2 regions of the Paenibacillus sp. FSL H7-0943 genome follow, and region 1 is predicted to be linked to the other one. Evidence: a T-box and tRNA genes for the amino acid it is inferred to sense, from the RefSeq annotation. Region 1 holds a T-box; the other holds one or more tRNA genes.
The links. The T-box of region 1 lies ahead of pheS (phenylalanine--tRNA ligase subunit alpha). A T-box ahead of a tRNA ligase gene usually reads a tRNA of that ligase, here a tRNA-Phe.

Region 1 (9,838 bases):
ATGTAGACGGCCAAACAATGTCTTCACTTCCAACAAGGACAAATCCGTTCCCAGATAACGATTCAGTTTCTCTAAGGACAAGGTGAGAACCTTCTCTTGAACAGCGTCAGTTCCTGCTTGCACGATGCCTTCATGGACCGATCCGCCAGCATAACGTGCAATCAGTACGGCTGCACGGTTCAATGCAGGAATAACTGCACTTGGATCCACTTCCTTCTCGAAACGAAGGGAGGCTTCAGAGCGAAGTCCCAATTGACGCGAGGTTTTACGGATCGTTCCTCCATCAAACTTAGCAGATTCCAGAACAAGGTTTACCGTCTCAGCAGTAACCTCTGTATCCCGTCCACCCATTACTCCGGCCAGACCTACAGCTTTTACTCCATCAGCGATAACGAGCATTTGCGGCTCTAGCTTACGCTCTTGACCGTCAAGTGTAACCAAAACTTCACCTTCATGGGCAAGACGAACGCCGAGTTCTCCACCTTGTACTTTATCTGCATCAAAAGCATGCAGCGGCTGTCCATATTCCAGCATCACATAATTGGTAATGTCCACAATATTATTAATTGGACGAACCCCAGCAGCCATCAGACGATTCTGAATCCACAGCGGTGATGGTGCAGGTTTAACACCTGCAATATAACGAACTGCATAATGGCTGCAGTATTCTTCATCTTCAATCTTGACGGAAATGGAATCCGCAGCAGGACCACTGATCTCAATCATTTCGCTTTTTGGATCAGGTAATTTAACTTCACGCCCAAGAATTGCACTTACTTCATAAGCAGCTCCAATCATGCTGAGGCAATCTGAACGGTTCGGAGTCAGATCGAATTCCAGAATCTCGTCATCTAAGCCGAGGACCTTGGAAATATCCTGACCAATCTCTGTCCCTTCAGGCAGCACAAGAATACCTTCTTGTTGCTCTTTTGGAAGCAATTTATCATTCAGTCCCAATTCTTTGGCCGAGCAGATCATTCCTTGCGACAGGACACCGCGCAGCTTGGCTTTTTTGATATCCAGTCCTGGCAGCTTTGCGCCAACCATTGCTACAGGTACAGTTTGACCTGCAGCTACATTTTTTGCGCCGCAAACGATTTGTAGCTCCTCATCTTGGCCCACATCCACGATACATACGTTCAGCTTGTCTGCATCAGGATGTTTTTCCTTTGATTTCACATAGCCGGTTACGATGCCGGAAATGCCTTTATTGCGGCGCTCTACGCCGTCAATCTCAATGCCGGCAGCGGTAATCTTCTCCGCTAGCTGTTCGGCGGTTACTCCTTCAATCGATGTATAATCAGCCAACCATCCGGTTGATACTTTCATATCCGCTCACTTCCTTTATGTTTCAGATGTATTTATTTCACTGTCGTTCGCGCTGCTTCCTGTGGGAGAATGCTCCAAAGCCATTCTCCGCCACTATCAGCCAGCGCGCCCACAAAAACTAAACGCCCTTGAATTGCTTCACAAAACTCATGTCATTACTATAGAAATGTCGGATGTCATCGATGCCGTATTTAAGCATTGCAATCCGCTCTACACCCATTCCGAAAGCGAAGCCGCTGTACTCAGCAGGATCATAGCCACCCATTTTCAGTACATTTGGATGCACCATACCTGCGCCAAGGATTTCTAACCATCCGCTTTGCTTGCATAGTCTGCAGCCATCGCCGCCACATTTGAAGCAGCTTACATCTACTTCAACACTTGGCTCAGTGAATGGGAAAAAGCTCGGACGAAGACGAATGCCTGTATTCGGTCCAAACATCTCCTGCACAAATTGTTGCAGGGTGCCCTTCAGATCACTCATTCGAATGTTACTTCCAATGACCAAACCTTCGATTTGGTGGAACTGGAAGGAATGCGTTGCATCATCATCATCACGGCGGAATACTTTACCCGGGCAGATGATTTTTACCGGAGCTTCACCGTTCATAGCCTGCATAGTACGAATCTGTACCGGCGAGGTTTGTGTGCGCATTAACAGGTCATCCGTTAAATAGAAAGAATCCTGCATATCACGTGCCGGGTGATTCTTAGGCAGATTTAGAGCTTCAAAGTTATAATAATCGGTCTCTACTTCCGGGCCTTCAGCTACACGGTAGCCCATGCCGATAAAAATATCCTCAATCTCCTGTACGACTCTGCTAAGCGGGTGAATGCCCCCTTGCTGCATACGGCGACCCGGTAAGGTTACGTCTACTTTTTCAGCCTGCAGACGTTGCTGGGTTTCCTGCTCTTGAAAAGCCTCCTGCTTCGCGCCGATAATCTCCTCAATAGCACTGCGAACCTGATTCGCTACTTGCCCGATTACCGGACGTTCCTCAGCACTAAGTCCTCCCATACCGCGCAGAACCTCTGTAAGCTCACCTTTTTTACCGAGATACTTCACTCTTAGATCATTTAGTACCTGCGGATCCATAACCTCCTGCAGCTTAGCCAGCGCTTCAACCTTCAATGCTTCCAACTTCTCTTTCATGGCCGTGTACAGCCCCCTTCAATCATTGTCTAGTTCAACAAAAAAAGGCCTTTCCTCCCGGTAAGGGACGAAAAGACCGTGGTACCACCCTTGTTAGACAAGCTGATCTGTTCCCCTTAAGAGCTTCATTCCCTCTTTTGGCTGGACAGATACCTATCTCACTTTATACAGAAATAACGGTCTGTGACCGGTATCCCCTACCCTTCCCTATTAGATAGCTTAAGGAATTCAGGGAACTGCTCCGGAGTGAACTTCGACAGCTCTGCTTCTTAGAAACGCTCTCAATCCGCGGCGTATCCTCCCTGTAAGTCAGGCACTGTGTACTCTTCTCCATCACTGCATTTCACAATTCATGCTAATTGTCAGGTATCTCTTTACTACAAGAGATATGTCTCTTTATTATATGCAAAATCTGTCGTTTTGACAAGCTGGACAAAATTAGGCTAATTTTTATCTTCTTTTAAGCTGGCTTTAAGCTTCAGAGCCATTTTCCCAACTTTTTTTCAGCTAACATTCAGCGGGGCTTGATAATTTCCATTACTAGGAAGGCTTGCTTATCCACTCAGGTGCACCTTCGCAGACTATTAACTATCCTATTGGGAGGAAATCAAATGCATGTACGGAGAATAAAAGTAGCCGCGGTGCTGCTAAGCACAGCTGTGCTTAGCCAATCTGCAGCGTATGGAGCTCATGCCGCTTCGGCCGGGACTACATCCACCAAAGTAGCAACAACAGCTACTGTATCCGCTCTGGATAAACTCGGCTCCATAGCCTTGAAGACTAACATCAGCGCAAAGCTGACGGATGTCAGCTTATTAACTCAGGATGTTGGAAATATTCTTACATACACACTCAGCTACTCTAATGGAAGCAACGCTAGCCTCAATCTGGTGGACTTTTTCTCCAAAGTAACTACTAGCGGCGGTACAGTTATTCAAGGAAGCCCTATTACCAGCAGTGCAACCATCAAATCCATTGCCGCGAAAAGCAGTCAATCTATCACCTACTATGTAAACATCGGCAAAGCCACCTCTTTAAACGGGGTCAAAATTTCATTGTACGGATGGGACTTCAACACCACCGATTATCAAAAAAAGCTAGGGAACTTCACCGTACCAACAGGATATTCACAAGCTGTCGCCAGAGGGCAGAGTAAAAAGATCACCCTAAACAATCTCCCTGTAACCACCAAGGCAGAGAGCCTGCAAATTTATAAATATAACGGTAAGGTCTATGCCAAGGTTGGCGTTAGCTTCACTAATCAAGGAACCAAGGTACTCAGTGATACTGGACTTAAAGGATACCTCGCTTCCGCTGGAGGATCTGTATTTGAACTCGCACTTGATGACACCAGCACCAGCTATAAAGTACAGCCTCAGGAAAAGAAGACGATCTACTATTTGACGGAAATCCCTTCTTATATGAAGACAGACAACATGGCGCTGCAATTTGCCGGAGAAGATGCCTCATTAAAAATAGCGTTGCCGGTTGTCGCCTACAATCTCCCCGCTGCAACAACACCGGATCTTGTCGTAGCCAGCAATGTCACGAAGAAGCTTACAATCAGCAATAATACAGTCGAAACACAGCTGAAAACGGCTAACGTCTATGCTGACAATGGCAACGCAAAGTGGACACTACAGTTCCGCATCAAAAATAGCGGCAACAAAGCAGTGAATGTGCCTGCCTATGAACTTGCTATTAAAGCCGCTGAAGGGTATAGCTTTCCGGTAGATACGAAGGGTTTTGCCAGCCTAACATTGAAACCGCTTGAAGAAAAGATTATTGAACTCAGCGCAGATGTACCACTCACACTCAATCAAGAAACATTGCAGCTGCAAATGACTGAGCCGGCTGCTGAGGGCAAGATCATTTTTCCTACCGCCTATTATCAGATCCCTTACACGCTGCAAACTAACAATTGGCAGGACACGGAATACCCCATTGAGAACAGTCACGGTACATTTGTTGTCAAAATTGCAAACATTCAAAGACTCCCTTGGTCTGACAAAGACCAGATCGTGGCTAAAATCAACATCCGTAACACTAAATCAACCTCTGTTCAGCTTCCTGCGCTTACAAGTGTCGTCAAAGCTGGAGAAAGTGACATCAGCAGCACTTCCCAGGTTGTCTCAGAAAGTACGCAAACCATCCTCGGTCCAAATGAATCGGCTGCTGTGTATGTCGTAGCCAATGTTCCTTATAGCTATACTTTCAATCAATTAAAAATCACCCTGCAAGAAACTTCAGGTGAAAGCAAGCTTAACTTCCTTTCTCTAAGTACTACCCAACTGGACAGCCGAGTACAGAGTGTTGCAGCTGAAAATTCTTTCCATCTTGAGCTTGAAGGTAAAAAAGCGGAATTACTTGTACGCCGGACCCTCGTGTACCCAGGTACAGATTCAAATCTCTTGTACACAGAACTAGAAATGAACAGTGAGGAATCGCGTAAATCCGAACAGGCTCAGCTCGTAGCCTATTACAAAACACAAGACAATCAATATTATGAAGCCGAAGTCACCCAGTCCAAAACCTCCACCAGTCCTAACGGAAAAAGTCTGGTCACCCTCTGGAGTAAGCTCCCTCTCGGTATAGATCCAGCGAACCTTGTCCTTTACATCGGGGAGGGTGTTTCTGAAGGCAAGCTTACCGCTCCTGGCGGTCAATCGACGGGTTACATCAATACGGTATCGCTTGGACTGAACCAGTTGGGGGTGGAGCCCAAAGGCAATCTTTTGAACGTGGAAATGTTTCCTTATACTCTATCCGTTACAAATGCAGTCGCCACCGTCACCGCTGGTAAAGATACGCTCAGCACTGCACTAACCTACAACATGTCAGCCAGCACGCTTTATGAATCAGGCACCTATGAGCACAAACTGGTGTTGGAGCTGATTGACCCCTTAGGACAAAGCATGGAAAAAACATTAACGCTTGGCACAGATCTACAATTAGGTAACTTCAAGTCGTACACCACAACCTTCACAAGCAGCCTGTACAAAACACTGGGTGGCGGCGCAATCCGGTTGAATCTATACGACGAATTCCAAGGCCATCGAAATCTGCTGGGAACACAAACCTATGTTGTCACTTATCAGGCGGCATCAACGACTTCGAACAGCAACTCTACTTCTGGTACAGATCCAGACACCAGCAATACATCCGGCAATTAATATGATGAGATATGGAGGATAGAAATGAAGAAGAAAAAAATAGTGTTCTGGACTCTTGGAGTAGTAGTTGTAGCCACAGCAGGAATGCTGGTTTATACATTGTTACCTGATAAGAACAGTCAAGCCGCTGAAGCGCCTGTTAATACAGCTACCGTTACAAAGGGCGATATCGTAGTTAGTGTATCCGGAGCCGGCTCCGTGATTGCTACAGAAACTGGTAAAGTAAAAACGAAGGACAGCGGGACCGTAGCTGAGGTTCTTGTCAAAGAGGGCGATCTCGTGAAAAAAGGCCAGACTTTGATTACCTTTGAAGGCAATGATCTGAGTGACAATCTCAAGCAGGAGCAAACTTCACTTGCCTCGCTTGAGACCGATCTTGAGGACAAGCAGGAGCAATATAAGAAGCTGGCCGTATCAGGTGCAGCAGAAGATGAGCTGGCAAATGCCAAACGTTCGATTGAAAAGGCCAAAACCGACATTTCGGCGCAACAGGAAAAAATAGCTTCTGTCCAAGAAGATATGCTTCCTCCTGATCCGTTAACGGCTCCTATTGACGGAACTGTAACGACAGTTAATATTGCAAGCGGTGAAAAAGCCATGGACGGCTCTGAACTCATCGACATTACCGATTATGCTAATTTAAGTGTAGTTGTGCAGGTGGATGAGCTTGATATTCCTACTGTAAAGCTAGGGATGCCTGCCACTATTTCATTGGATGCTCTGCCTGATACGGAATTCAAGGGCACGGTTACGAAAATAGCTAATGAGGGCACCGCCTCAAACGGTGTTTCCCTCTTCGATGTTACCATAGGTCTAACAAGCTCCGAAGGTGCTCTTGTCGGAATGTCTGCGGAAGTTTCAGTAACCACTGCTGAGAAAAAGGATGTATTAACAGTACCTATTGAAGCTGTACAAGAAAGAAACGGAAAATACACAGTTTCTATTCCTCTAGCAGCGGGTTCAGCCGCAACTTCCAAAACTGCTGGCGAGGGCCAAGCACCAATGCCTAGCGGGGCTCCTGACGCTCGCGGCGGCGCTATGCCCAGCGGGGCTCCTGATGCCCGCGGCGGCGCTATGCCCAGCGGGGCTCCTGACGCTCGCAGCGGCGCTGCCGGTGGAAGAAATCGCGGCAATAGCTCAGGACAGATGGTCACTGTCGAAGTGGGTCTCCATGATGAGAGCAGCATTGAAATTGTCAGCGGACTCCATGAAGGGGACCAGGTGATCATTCCTACCGTAATCTCTACGAAAACCGGAACAACCAGCACGGAAACGGAAACTAGAGGTGGTATGGACGGTATGGGTGGCGCTGGCTTCGGCGGCAGTGGCTTTAGTGGGGGTGGCGGCTTCAGCGGAGGTGGCGCTGGTGGTATGGGCAGCGCACCAGGTGGTGGCGGAGGTGGCGGCAGATGAGTGCTTCAGCACCTCTGATCGAAGTTCACGACATGTCCCACGGCTACACAATGGCCGGAGAAACCATGACGGTCTTAAATAGCCTTTCCTTTACAATTGATCTGGGGGAGTTCGTAGCTATTATTGGTCCCTCCGGTTCTGGTAAATCAACACTCATGAATATGCTTGGTTGCCTCGATATCTCCGATGAAGGAAGTTATCTTCTAGATGGACAAGAGGTTCGCAAGTTATCCGACAATAAGCTCGCAACGATCCGCAATGAGAAGATCGGCTTTATCTTTCAAAATTTCAACCTGCTCCCCAAGCTGTCAGCCATTGAAAATGTGGAGCTGCCATTGATTTATCGTGGCCTCTCCCATCGGGAAAGAAGACAACTAGCACAGGAAGCACTCATTAAAGTAGGGCTGGAGGATCGGATGCATCACCGCCCTTCTGAGCTTTCGGGAGGACAGCAACAGCGGGTAGCGATTGCCCGGGCTATGGCGGGATCTCCCCCTATTCTACTTGCCGATGAACCAACCGGGGCACTGGATACACGGACGGGGCAGGAAGTCATGCAAATGATACGTGAGTTAAATAAGCAAGGGCATACCATCATCCTTATCACACATGATCTGGAAATAGCTAAACAAGCGGAGCGGATTATTCGTATTCAGGATGGCAACCTCGTGGAAGATCGGAGGAATGCGGGGTGAAATTGTACCAAAGCATGCGAATGGCCCTGAAGAGCATCAACAGCAGTAAGGTTAGAGCGTTTTTAACGATGCTTGGGATTATTATTGGAGTCTCTTCGGTCATCATTCTTGTTTCTGTTGGGCAAGGAACTACTTCACAGATCACAGAGCAGCTAAACGGACTAGGCACAAACCAACTCACTGTAAACATTACTGGCCGTGGGGCGACTACCTCTCTCACCTATGAGGAAGCCCTTGCTCTAGGGAATATAGAGGGTATAGCAAATGTAGCTCCTGTGATCAGCGGCAATGCTACAGCCAAGAATAAAACAGACAACGTTAGTGTAACTGTAGAAGGAATCACCCCCTCTTATGAGGAGGTAAAGGATTTTCATGTACAGGCAGGCCGCTTCTTGCTTGATATTGATAACGAATACCGGCAAAAGGTAGCGTTGATCGGTTCAGGTACGGCCGAAGATTTATTCGGTACAGACAATCCTGTAGGGCAGAAGGTCCAGTTAAACGGGATTAGCTATAAAATCGTTGGGCTTTTAGAAACAAAAGGCTCCAGTCTAAGTGGTTCCAACGACGATATCATACTAATTCCTATAAGCACGGCAGAACGCCAATTAAAAAGCAAAGGCGTACGTTCCATCACCATTAAGACAACTTCAGCAGATACTGTAGCAGCCGCAAAAGAAAAACTGGAAAGTACGCTTGATGCTAAATTCAATTATGCGGATAATGCTTTTAGCGTGTTTGACTCTCAGGAAATGCTGGAAACCGTTAATTCCACAACAGATACACTTTCCATGGCGCTTGCAGGCATAGCAGGCATCTCACTTTTTGTCGGCGGCATCGGAATCATGAACATCATGATCGTATCTGTCAATGAAAGAACACGTGAGATTGGTATCCGTAAAGCAATTGGTGCCAAAAAATTCGATATCCTCGCTCAATTCATGATTGAATCCATCGTGCTCAGCGGTTTGGGTGGGGTGCTCGGGGTTGGCATTGGTGTCGCGGGCAGTTGGCTGCTAGGTAAATACTCAGCACTTACAGTTTCGATTGCTTGGGATATGGTACTGATCTCTTTTATTTTCTCCTTACTCATCGGTGTGATTTTTGGAATGATGCCTGCGAACAAAGCCGCACGACTTCGCCCCATTCACGCACTGCGTAACGAATAATGAATGATTAGCTGTCCTATAGTCATTAAGATGACTAAGGGCAGTTTTTTTTCAGCAGCTGTAAAAGGTATCATTTATGATCGAGTTGGGTAATAGGAACCATCGGTTTGAATATAGATAATTCAATAGGCCCATACACTAAACTTTAAATTTTGTCTTTTTGATTATTATCTGAGTAAAGATTGCTCTATAAGCAGCACGTCCTATATACTTGATATACTAGAAACTACCATTTACTCACACGTACACTTTCCTATGTTTCTCCACAATGTATACAACACCTCTTTTATCCCAAAAGCACCTTAAAACATCAGTGAATGAATTAAATTACGCCTGACCATAGATTGCGTTCTGCAGGTTCTACTTAAGCAGCAATAGATTTTCTTAATCATCTTATACAGGGAGAAGATGACTGTGGCAGGATTCTTTGAGTTCAAGGTAACACGCAAACTATTCTATGTCTTCGCTGCAATCTCCGTCCTTCTGGTTGGGATCAGCGTCGCCTCGCTACTCTATTTAAATTACACGATTAATAGATTGTCAGATTCTCTTTATGATGATATATATCAGAACTCTAAGCTCATACTGAGCGCGGATCGTGATCTGCATCAAGCCGCTGTAGCCTTGCAAATCGCAATGGGTTCAAACCTAACAGCCGCAGAAGGTGAACAGTTCACTAAGGAGTTTATAGATAATAATCTTCAAGCGCAGGAACGAGTAAGTCTAGCAAGATCAAATATCTACTCTATAAAAAACCCTTACAGTGATATGAAACAAAGTGGAATTATCCTTTCCGAATTAAAAAACGAGCTCAGCTCCTTCGAAACTACCATTATCAAATGGAAAAATTCAGGGTATACGCTAATAACAGAACGGACGAAGAGCAGCTGGAACCCAGATTCATAT
Region 2 (9,838 bases), 1.8 Mb from region 1:
GAATCGTCGTGTTATAACCAATAATAGAATTCTCACCTACCGTTATTTTCTCCGGAAAAAACACATCCACCATTGCCATAAGACCAAAAGCCGTGTGTTTACCAACCTTCATCCCCAGCATCCGTCGATAGATCCAATTCTTTAACGGTAGAATCGGACAATAGCGGGCAATCTGAATAAAAATAAAGTTGCGGACACCCTTCCAAGGGCTGACCGTACGGTAAATATACCAAAGTGAGTTATGACCTTCTACTGGATAACGGGTTACGTTTCTCACGATTCATTCGTTCCTCGCTCCATAATTTCTATAATATCCTTCATGTTATGGATGATAAAGTCCGGATCATACTTGCGGAGCGTATCCTCGCCCTTCAAAGACCAAGATACTCCAGCAGCGTATACACCGGCAGCTTTGGCTGATTGAATATCAACTGCACTGTCACCTATCATTAAGGTTTTGCGAGGATCAACACCAAGGTTGTGGACCGCTGTCAGTACGGGCTCCGGATGTGGCTTTGGTTCAGTAACATCGTTCACAGTCACAATCGTATCCATGTACTTAAGCAAATCGAACCTTTCCAGGGTCTTGATCGTTGTTGGACGGATCTTAGTAGTTACAATCCCAAGTTTGATCCCACGACGCGAGAGCTCCTCTATGGTCTCCTTTACAAGCGGAAAGGAACGCACTAACTCATCATGATGCTCATTATTATAAGAACGATAGGACTTTTCTAACGTACCATTTACATCCTCTAGTCCAGAGAATACTCTCATCTGTTGCTGAAGGGTTGTTCCCATATGCGGAATTATCTCTTCTCTGGTCAGTGGAGCCAGACCATTGTCCTTCAGCGCGTACATAAATGAACTAATGATTAGCTCATTCGTATCGACAATCGTTCCATCCAGATCAAAAAGAACGCATTCTATCATAAGTTTTACTGCTCCTTCTTATCTCCATCCGCTGGCTGTCCTTGCTCAGGTTGTGTTCCTTGACGAGTTTTCTGCGGTGTATTTACTGCGCTTTCTGGCACTACAGTATCTGCTTGGATCGGTTTAGTACATACGATAGGGTCAGAATAATGTGCTTTAGGCTCTCCGGTTACTCTGCGAATAACGATCAGCAATATAGCTGCCACAATAATCAGTAGAGAAAGCAGCTGAGAAATACGAATATTACCATAGGCAGGATCCAGATATCCTTGTTCAAAACCTAACCATTCCATCGGACTCCATAAGCCGTTTATAAACGAAGCCAGTCCTGCACTTCCGTTAAAAGCTAAACTGTCAGTACGCACAGCCTCGATGAAGAACCGACCGATGGAATACCATATAAAGTAAGACATGAAGATTTCTCCAGCACGTACAAACTTCTGACGACGGAGAACCATCAATAACGCAATCCCTAGTAAGCTCCAAAGAGATTCATACAGGAAGGTCGGATGATGAAAAGCATCTCCTATGTACATTTGATTAACGATGAAGTCAGGTAAATGCAGTTTATCCCGTAAAAAAGATTCCTCAACTACGCTGCCGTATGCCTCTTGGTTGACAAAGTTTCCCCAGCGGCCAATCATTTGACCCGCCAGTAGTCCAGGTGCACAAATATCAACAATACGCCAGAAAGGGTAACCCTTATAACGGAAATAAATAATTCCGCAAATAATCGCTCCTATTAATGCGCCGTAAATGGCGATGCCGCCATTCCAGATCTTAAAGACGTCTATCAGATTATGCTTATAATCGTCCCATTTAAAAGCTACAAAATAAATCCGTGCCCCTATAATTGCCGAGGGTACACCCAGTAGCAGCATATCCATAAAGAATTCTTGCGGGATTCCGAACCGTTTGCCCTCGCGGATCGCAAGAAATAATCCCGCGAGTGCACCGACCCCTAGTATTAACCCGTACCAGTGTACAGGTAGTGATCCAATTGAGAATACAATAGGATCTATTGCTAATGGGAACATTGTCTCACACTCCTAATCGAGATCGTCCATATCCTCAGATATGGTCGCAGTTAACTTATTCGTAAACTGCAGGGCTGCATTAAAGCCCATTTGCTTCAGGCGATAGTTCATCGCAGCAACCTCAATAATAACGGCAAGGTTACGTCCTGGACGTACAGGAATGGTTACAAGTGGAACATCGGTATCAATAATCCGCGTTGTTTCCTCATCAAGTCCAAGCCGGTCATACTGCTTGTCTTGCTGCCAAGCCTCTAATCTAACGACAAGTGTAATCCGTTTATGATTACGGATAGCACCCGCACCAAAAAGTGTCATTACGTTAATGATACCTACTCCGCGAATTTCCAACAAGTGACGGATCAACTCAGGGGCTGTACCATGCAGCTGGTTATCTGAAGTCTGGCGGATTTCCACGGCATCATCAGCGATCAGTCTATGTCCACGTTTTACAAGTTCAAGGGCTGTCTCACTCTTACCAATACCACTACTACCAGTAATCAGCATACCTACACCATATACATCACAGAGTACACCATGAATCGTTGCTGTAGGGGCTAATCTCCCTTCTAAGAAGCTCGTCAAACGGCTGGAGAAAATAGTCGTAGCCATCGAGCTACGAAGCACAGGAAGTCCCTTTTCATTACTTATATCAATTAACTCCTGTGGCACATCCAAACTACGGGTAATTACGATACAAGGGGTATTGTCATTACAGATTCCACGAAGCCTACTTTTACGTTCAGCTTCAGGCAGCATGGAGAAGAATGCGAGTTCTGTCTTACCTAATAGTTGAACACGTTCTTCCGGATAATATTCGAAATAACCAGCAATCTCTAGTCCAGGGCGATTCAGGTCATCGACCGTAATAGGTCGTTTTAGACCTTCCTGGCCGGAAATAACCTCTAATTGAAAATGTTGTACCAATTCAGATACTTTTACTTTCTTAGCCATGTAAATTCGTCCTTTCGTCACCTGCGGTATATGTCCGCTTACTGCGTCCGGTTGACAGCGATCTCATTACAATTCCGGAGGTAATTCTCCTGCTATCTTAATTGATAACGCTTGTGAATGCAATCTTAACGCCTATCCATTACGACCCTAATTAAACAATAAAGCCACCCTTTCGGGTGGCTTTATCAAGAGAGAAAAGATCCTGCGATCTTATCCCAACAGAATGTTAACTTCGGATTCTTTATCGAAGAAGTGAACTTTGTTCATATCGATAGCCAATTTTGGCTTGCTGCCTTCGCGAGTAGTGGAACGTCCATCTACACGAGCGATTACAGTAGATTTACCAAGGCCGCTCAAGTAAAGGAGCATTTCGTGACCAAGGTTTTCAGTTACATCAACCAATGAAGTAAAGATTGTGTTCGGGGAAGCTTCCAAGAATACTGGCTCTTCATGGATATCTTCTGGACGAACGCCCATAATTACTTCTTTGCCAATGTAGCCTTTGCTGCGGATGATTTGAGCTTTTCCGCCTGGTACTTCAACATCAAGGTTCTCAGCGCGGAAACGGATAGAACCGTTTGCTTCGGACAAAGTACCATTGATAAAGTTCATTGTAGGGGATCCGATAAATCCAGCTACGAACAGGTTAGTTGGTTCATTGTACAACTCTTCAGGGGAAGCAGCTTGTTGAATGATACCATCATACATAACTACGATACGGTCACCCATTGTCATAGCTTCTGTTTGGTCATGCGTTACGTAGATACAAGTGGTTTCAAGGCGTTTAACCAGTTTAGTGATTTCAGCGCGCATTTGACCACGAAGTTTAGCATCCAAGTTGGAAAGAGGCTCATCCATCAAGAAGACTTGTGGATCACGTACGATAGCGCGTCCCAAAGCGACACGTTGGCGTTGACCACCGGAAAGTGCTTTTGGTTTACGATCTAGCAAATGCTCGATATCGAGAATTCTAGCAGCTTCACGTACTTTCTTGTCGATTTCATCTTTCTTCACTTTACGAAGTTTCAAACCGAAAGCCATGTTTTGGTATACGCTCATATGCGGATACAGGGCGTAGGATTGGAATACCATCGCGATATCGCGGTCTTTAGGTGCAACGTCGTTGACTACACGATCGCCAATGTACATTTTACCTTCGGAGATTTCTTCCAGACCAGCGATCATACGCAAAGTTGTGGATTTACCGCAACCGGATGGTCCAACCAATACTAGAAATTCCTTATCTTTAATATCAAGATTGATATCCATTACTGTTGCTTTATCTGAACCCGGGTATTTTTTGAAAATATGCTCTAAACGTACGCCTGCCATTGTATTTCCCCCTCGAGTTAATTATTGATTAATTGAAAAATTCTTTTTTCCTTGTACATTTATATTACCCTAGACGGGACACGGTGGCTATTTGTAACGTTCACAAAAAACCTATTTCCTTTTCGTCACTTTATACAAAAGCATAGTAAGCTTCACAATAGCAGCGTCCCCAAAGCTACGCACATCGGCACCCGTCTCCTGTTTTATCTTGTCCAGACGGTATAAAAGCGTGTTGCGATGAATATATAACTTCTTGGCTGTTTCACTTACATTACAATCCATCTCAAAAAACGTCTCCAGGGTCATCAGCATCTCTTTATCCGATAATACGGAAGAATAGTCGCCAATCTGTCCAAGTAACTGTTTACGCCGTGCATCAGGAATGCTGTTAACCAAACGTTCCAAATGCAGCTCCCAAGGTAAATGAATATATTCACCCACTTGGAAAATACGTCCGAGTACAATGGTCTCCCTCAGCAAGGCCACGGATCCCGTCAATCCCTTAACAGGGACTATAGCCGGAGCTACAGCCAAATGGAATACACCTACCCATTCGCTGGCTATCAGTTCGTGTAAGCCCATACTGGTCTGAGCCAGAATTTCATCTACACTCTCTTCTTCCTCATCCTTATCATCTCCGCCCGTGAGTAGTTCCTTCCGGGCCAATATTAACCATTCTTTTTCTTGAAGAGGTATAAGCAGAATTTCATTCTCAAAATAGCTGCGCAGCAGCTTCATTAAGGAACGATAAGTGATCTGCGGGCTATGTGCATTCTCACTGCTAAGTAGGAATGGAACCATATCTCCGAATAAACGTCCCTTTAGAGCCATCTCATCGGGTATCTCAGAGTCATTTTTCTCTTGCTCCAGTTCGGTGTTCAACCAGGTACCCAGCTGCCGAGCCTCCGCTTCCCCTTCTTCTCTAACCCCAGTAGCTTTTAGTGCAATTGCAAAGTTTCGAACTGCATAATTCACTAATTGTATTTCCAAAGAGTTAAGTCCATCCAATTCCACCCAGACAGCGGTTACACGTCCATCAGTCTCATATAATGGTGCCCAAAGATGACCTTCATGGATTACCGGCTGTTCTTGTGCTTCTAATCCCAGGCTAAAAAGAGAAGCTGAATGTTGCCTCCCTAACTGCTTGATTCCGGTTTTCTTTCCGGTGAGCTGCTCTAACTTTTTTCGCAATGTTTCGCTATCCATAGTCACCATACTCCACCACTTTTGCTCTTTTCGCCTATTTTAGCATATTCTCTAATATTATGTTAATCACTGCAGCAGCGCGCTACTATAATACGACATAAAAACACAAAAAAAGCCACCACCCTAAGGTGATGACTTTCTGTTTGGGATGAGCCATGAAGGACTCGAACCTTCGACACCCTGATTAAAAGTCAGGTGCTCTACCAACTGAGCTAATGGCTCATAAATGGTGGGGGATGATGGATTCGAACCACCGAACACGTACGTGAGCAGATTTACAGTCTGATGCGTTTGGCCACTTCGCTAATCCCCCAAAAAAAGTGGCTCGGGACGGAATCGAACCGCCGACACGAGGATTTTCAGTCCTCTGCTCTACCGACTGAGCTACCGAGCCATAAGATTACATGACAATTAAGCGGAAAAGTCTTACACTTCCCACTCATTTTGTGGAAAAAATGGCGGAACCGACGGGATTCGAACCCGCGGTCTCCTGCGTGACAGGCAGGCATGTTAGGCCAACTACACCACGGTTCCGCATTAATTAAAAATGGTGCCGGCGAGAGGACTTGAACCCCCAACCTACTGATTACAAGTCAGTTGCTCTACCAGTTGAGCTACACCGGCACGGTGTAAAAGCAATTCTAAAAGATGAAAATGGTGGAGGCTGAGGGGATCGAACCCCCGACCCTCTGCTTGTAAGGCAGATGCTCTCCCAGCTGAGCTAAGCCTCCAGGTATTATGGTAGCGGCGAAGGGGATCGAACCCCCGACCTCACGGGTATGAACCGTACGCTCTAGCCAGCTGAGCTACACCGCCACAATAATTAGTATTGCTATGGATTGAAAATGGCGGAGAGAGTGGGATTCGAACCCACGCACCGCTTACGCAGTCTAACCCCTTAGCAGAGGGTCCCCTTATAGCCACTTGGGTATCTCTCCAAACGATATCAGTACCACAGCAATCCAAACAGGAATTTGACTCCCTGAAAACTGAATCCGAAACGAATCTGCATCCTACGTATAGGATAAGCCCTCGACCGATTAGTATTGGTCAGCTCCATGCATTGCTGCACTTCCACCTCCAACCTATCTACCTCGTCGTCTTCAAGGGGTCTTACTAATTGGGAAATCTCATCTTGAGGGGGGCTTCACGCTTAGATGCTTTCAGCGCTTATCCCGTCCGTACGTAGCTACCCAGCCATGCTCCTGGCGGAACAACTGGTGCACCAGCGGTACGTCCATCCCGGTCCTCTCGTACTAAGGACAGCTCCTCTCAAATTTCCTGCGCCCACGACAGATAGGGACCGAACTGTCTCACGACGTTCTGAACCCAGCTCGCGTACCGCTTTAATGGGCGAACAGCCCAACCCTTGGGACCTACTTCAGCCCCAGGATGCGATGAGCCGACATCGAGGTGCCAAACCTCCCCGTCGATGTGGACTCTTGGGGGAGATAAGCCTGTTATCCCCAGGGTAGCTTTTATCCGTTGAGCGATGGCCCTTCCATGCGGTACCACCGGATCACTAAGTCCGACTTTCGTCCCTGCTCGACTTGTAGGTCTCGCAGTCAAGCTCCCTTATGCCTTTGCACTCTGCGAATGATTTCCAACCATTCTGAGGGAACCTTGGAACGCCTCCGTTACTCTTTAGGAGGCGACCGCCCCAGTCAAACTGCCCGCCTGACACGGTCCCCGTACCCGGTAAGGGTACTAGGTTAGAACCTAGATACGATCAGGGTGGTATCCCAACGGCGCCTCCACCGAAGCTTGCGCTCCGATTTCTACGGCTCCCACCTATCCTGTACAGATCGTACCCAAATTCAATATCAAGCTGCAGTAAAGCTCCATGGGGTCTTTCCGTCTTGTCGCGGGTAACCTGCATCTTCACAGGTATTAAAATTTCACCGGATCTCTCGTTGAGACAGCGCCCAAGTCGTTACGCCATTCGTGCGGGTCAGAATTTACCTGACAAGGAATTTCGCTACCTTAGGACCGTTATAGTTACGGCCGCCGTTTACTGGGGCTTCGGTTCATAGCTTCGGGTTACCCCTAACCACTCCCCTTAACCTTCCAGCACCGGGCAGGCGTCAGCCCGTATACTTCGCCTTGCGGCTTCGCACAGACCTGTGTTTTTGCTAAACAGTCGCTTGGGCCTTTTCACTGCGGCCCCCTCGTGCTATTCACACTACCGGGGCACCCCTTCTCCCGAAGTTACGGGGTCATTTTGCCGAGTTCCTTAACGAGAGTTCTTCCGCGCGCCTTAGAATTCTCTTCTCGCCTACCTGTGTCGGTTTGCGGTACGGGCACCTTCTCCTGGCTAGAGGCTTTTCTTGGCAGTGTGAGATCATGACCTTCGCTACTACAATTTTCGCTCCCCATCACAGCCCAGCCTTAATGATGTGCGGATTTGCCTACACATCAGCCTCACTGCTTAGACGGACATCCATCAGTCCGCGTCACTACCCTCCTGCGTCACCCCATCGCTCATAGCGGATTACGGTGGTACAGTAATTTCAAACTGTTGTCCTTCGACTACGCCTTTCGGCCTCGCCTTAGGTCCCGACTTACCCTGAGCGGACGAGCCTTCCTCAGGAAACCTTGGGCTTTCGGCGGATCAGATTCTCACTGATCTTTTCGTTACTCATACCGGCATTCTCACTTGTGTAGTGTCCAGCGCTCTTTTCAGTACACCTTCAACCCCTACACAACGCTCCCCTACCCCAGATGCAAAGCATCTAGCCATAGCTTCGGTGGTGTGTTTAGCCCCGTTACATTTTCGGCGCAGAGTCACTCGACCAGTGAGCTATTACGCACTCTTTCAATGGTGGCTGCTTCTAAGCCAACATCCTGGTTGTCTGTGCAACTCCACATCCTTTCCCACTTAACACACACTTGGGGACCTTAGCTGATGGTCTGGGCTGTTTCCCTTTTGACAATGGATCTTAGCACTCACTGTCTGACTCCCGGCAATAAGTATATGGCATTCGGAGTTTGACTGAGCTTGGTAATCCTTGCGGACCCCGCACCCAATCAGTGCTCTACCTCCACTACTCTTATACCGAGGCTAGCCCTAAAGCTATTTCGGGGAGAACCAGCTATCTCCGAGTTCGATTGGAATTTCTCCGCTACCCCCACCTCATCCCCGCACTTTTCAACGTACGTGGGTTCGGGCCTCCAGTGCGTGTTACCGCACCTTCACCCTGGACAGGGGTAGATCACACGGTTTCGGGTCTACGTCCACATACTAATTCGCCCTATTCAGACTCGCTTTCGCTGCGGCTCCACCTTCTCGGCTTAACCTTGCATGTTAAACGTAACTCGCCGGTTCATTCTACAAAAGGCACGCCATCACCCATTAATAGGGCTCTGACTTTTTGTAAGCACACGGTTTCAGGTTCTATTTCACTCCCCTTCCGGGGTGCTTTTCACCTTTCCCTCACGGTACTGTTTCACTATCGGTCGCCAGGTAGTATTTAGCCTTAGCAGATGGTCCTGCTGGATTCATACGGGGTTTCACGTGCCCCGCACTACTCGGGATCCGTCTCGGAGAGAACACAGTTTAGGTTACAGGGCTTTTACCTCTATCGCGGGCCTTTCCAGACCTCTTCACCTACCATATTCCTTTGTAACTCCATGTGAGACGTCCCACAACCCCTAAGAGCAAGCTCTTAGGTTTAGGCTGTTCCGCGTTCGCTCGCCGCTACTGACGGAATCACTATTGTTTTCTCTTCCTCAGGGTACTTAGATGTTTCAGTTCCCCTGGTCTGCCTCTACATTTCCTATGTATTCAGAAATGAGTAACTGCGAATTACCACAGCTGGGTTTCCCCATTCGGACACCCCCGGATCAAAGCTTGCTTACAGCTCCCCGAGGCAGTTTCGTTGTTCGCCACGTCCTTCGTCGGCTCCTGGCGCCTAGGCATCCTCCGTGTGCTCTTATTAGCTTAACCTTGATTCTTCCGAAGAAAAATCTCACTAATAACATTTACTTGTTTGCACAAGTTGCTAAAAGATGTTCTAAAACGCAAATTCGTTTCGGTATCCAGTTTTCAAGGATCAAGTTGAAAAAATTATTCATTTAAAAATTTATGGTGGAGCCAAGCGGGATCGAACCGCTGACCTCCTGCTTGCAAGGCAGGCGCTCTCCCAGCTGAGCTATGGCCCCATAAAATTACTCTATAATGTTATATGGTGGGCCTTGGTGGACTCGAACCACCGACCTCACCCTTATCAGAGGTGCGCTCTAACCAACTGAGCTAAAAGCCCATATAACATATATAACATTGTGAATCAACCAATGAATTGGTTGTCCGCTTGGCAACGTCCTACTCTCCCAGGACCCTTCGGTCCAAGTACCATCGGCGCTGGAGGGCTTAACGGTCGTGT

Region 2: it encodes a tRNA-Phe, which carries the amino acid that the T-box ahead of pheS (phenylalanine--tRNA ligase subunit alpha) is inferred to sense. The anticodon was not compared.

What each region holds. Positions count from the first base shown of each region.
Region 1 is NZ_CP150148.1:1,896,601-1,906,438, reverse strand. It holds gene pheT (phenylalanine--tRNA ligase subunit beta) at 1-1,329, opposite strand, end outside; gene pheS (phenylalanine--tRNA ligase subunit alpha) at 1,448-2,482, opposite strand; T-box leader at 2,543-2,828, opposite strand; gene NSQ55_RS08195 (hypothetical protein) at 3,094-5,655, shown strand; gene NSQ55_RS08190 (efflux RND transporter periplasmic adaptor subunit) at 5,680-7,068, shown strand; gene NSQ55_RS08185 (ABC transporter ATP-binding protein) at 7,065-7,763, shown strand; gene NSQ55_RS08180 (ABC transporter permease) at 7,760-8,932, shown strand; gene NSQ55_RS08175 (sensor domain-containing diguanylate cyclase) at 9,347-9,838, shown strand, end outside.
Region 2 is NZ_CP150148.1:142,222-152,059, reverse strand. It holds gene NSQ55_RS00755 (acyltransferase) at 1-277, opposite strand, end outside; gene ppaX (pyrophosphatase PpaX) at 274-930, opposite strand; gene lgt (prolipoprotein diacylglyceryl transferase) at 936-1,967, opposite strand; gene hprK (HPr(Ser) kinase/phosphatase) at 1,980-2,918, opposite strand; gene ugpC (sn-glycerol-3-phosphate ABC transporter ATP-binding protein UgpC) at 3,129-4,250, opposite strand; gene NSQ55_RS00730 (helix-turn-helix domain-containing protein) at 4,362-5,456, opposite strand; tRNA gene NSQ55_RS00725 (tRNA-Lys) at 5,606-5,678, opposite strand; tRNA gene NSQ55_RS00720 (tRNA-Tyr) at 5,684-5,769, opposite strand; tRNA gene NSQ55_RS00715 (tRNA-Phe) at 5,778-5,850, opposite strand; tRNA gene NSQ55_RS00710 (tRNA-Asp) at 5,913-5,990, opposite strand; tRNA gene NSQ55_RS00705 (tRNA-Thr) at 6,005-6,080, opposite strand; tRNA gene NSQ55_RS00700 (tRNA-Val) at 6,112-6,187, opposite strand; tRNA gene NSQ55_RS00695 (tRNA-Met) at 6,196-6,272, opposite strand; tRNA gene NSQ55_RS00690 (tRNA-Ser) at 6,303-6,394, opposite strand; rRNA gene NSQ55_RS00685 (23S ribosomal RNA) at 6,477-9,402, opposite strand; tRNA gene NSQ55_RS00680 (tRNA-Ala) at 9,542-9,617, opposite strand; tRNA gene NSQ55_RS00675 (tRNA-Ile) at 9,642-9,718, opposite strand; rRNA gene rrf (5S ribosomal RNA) at 9,765-9,838, opposite strand, start outside.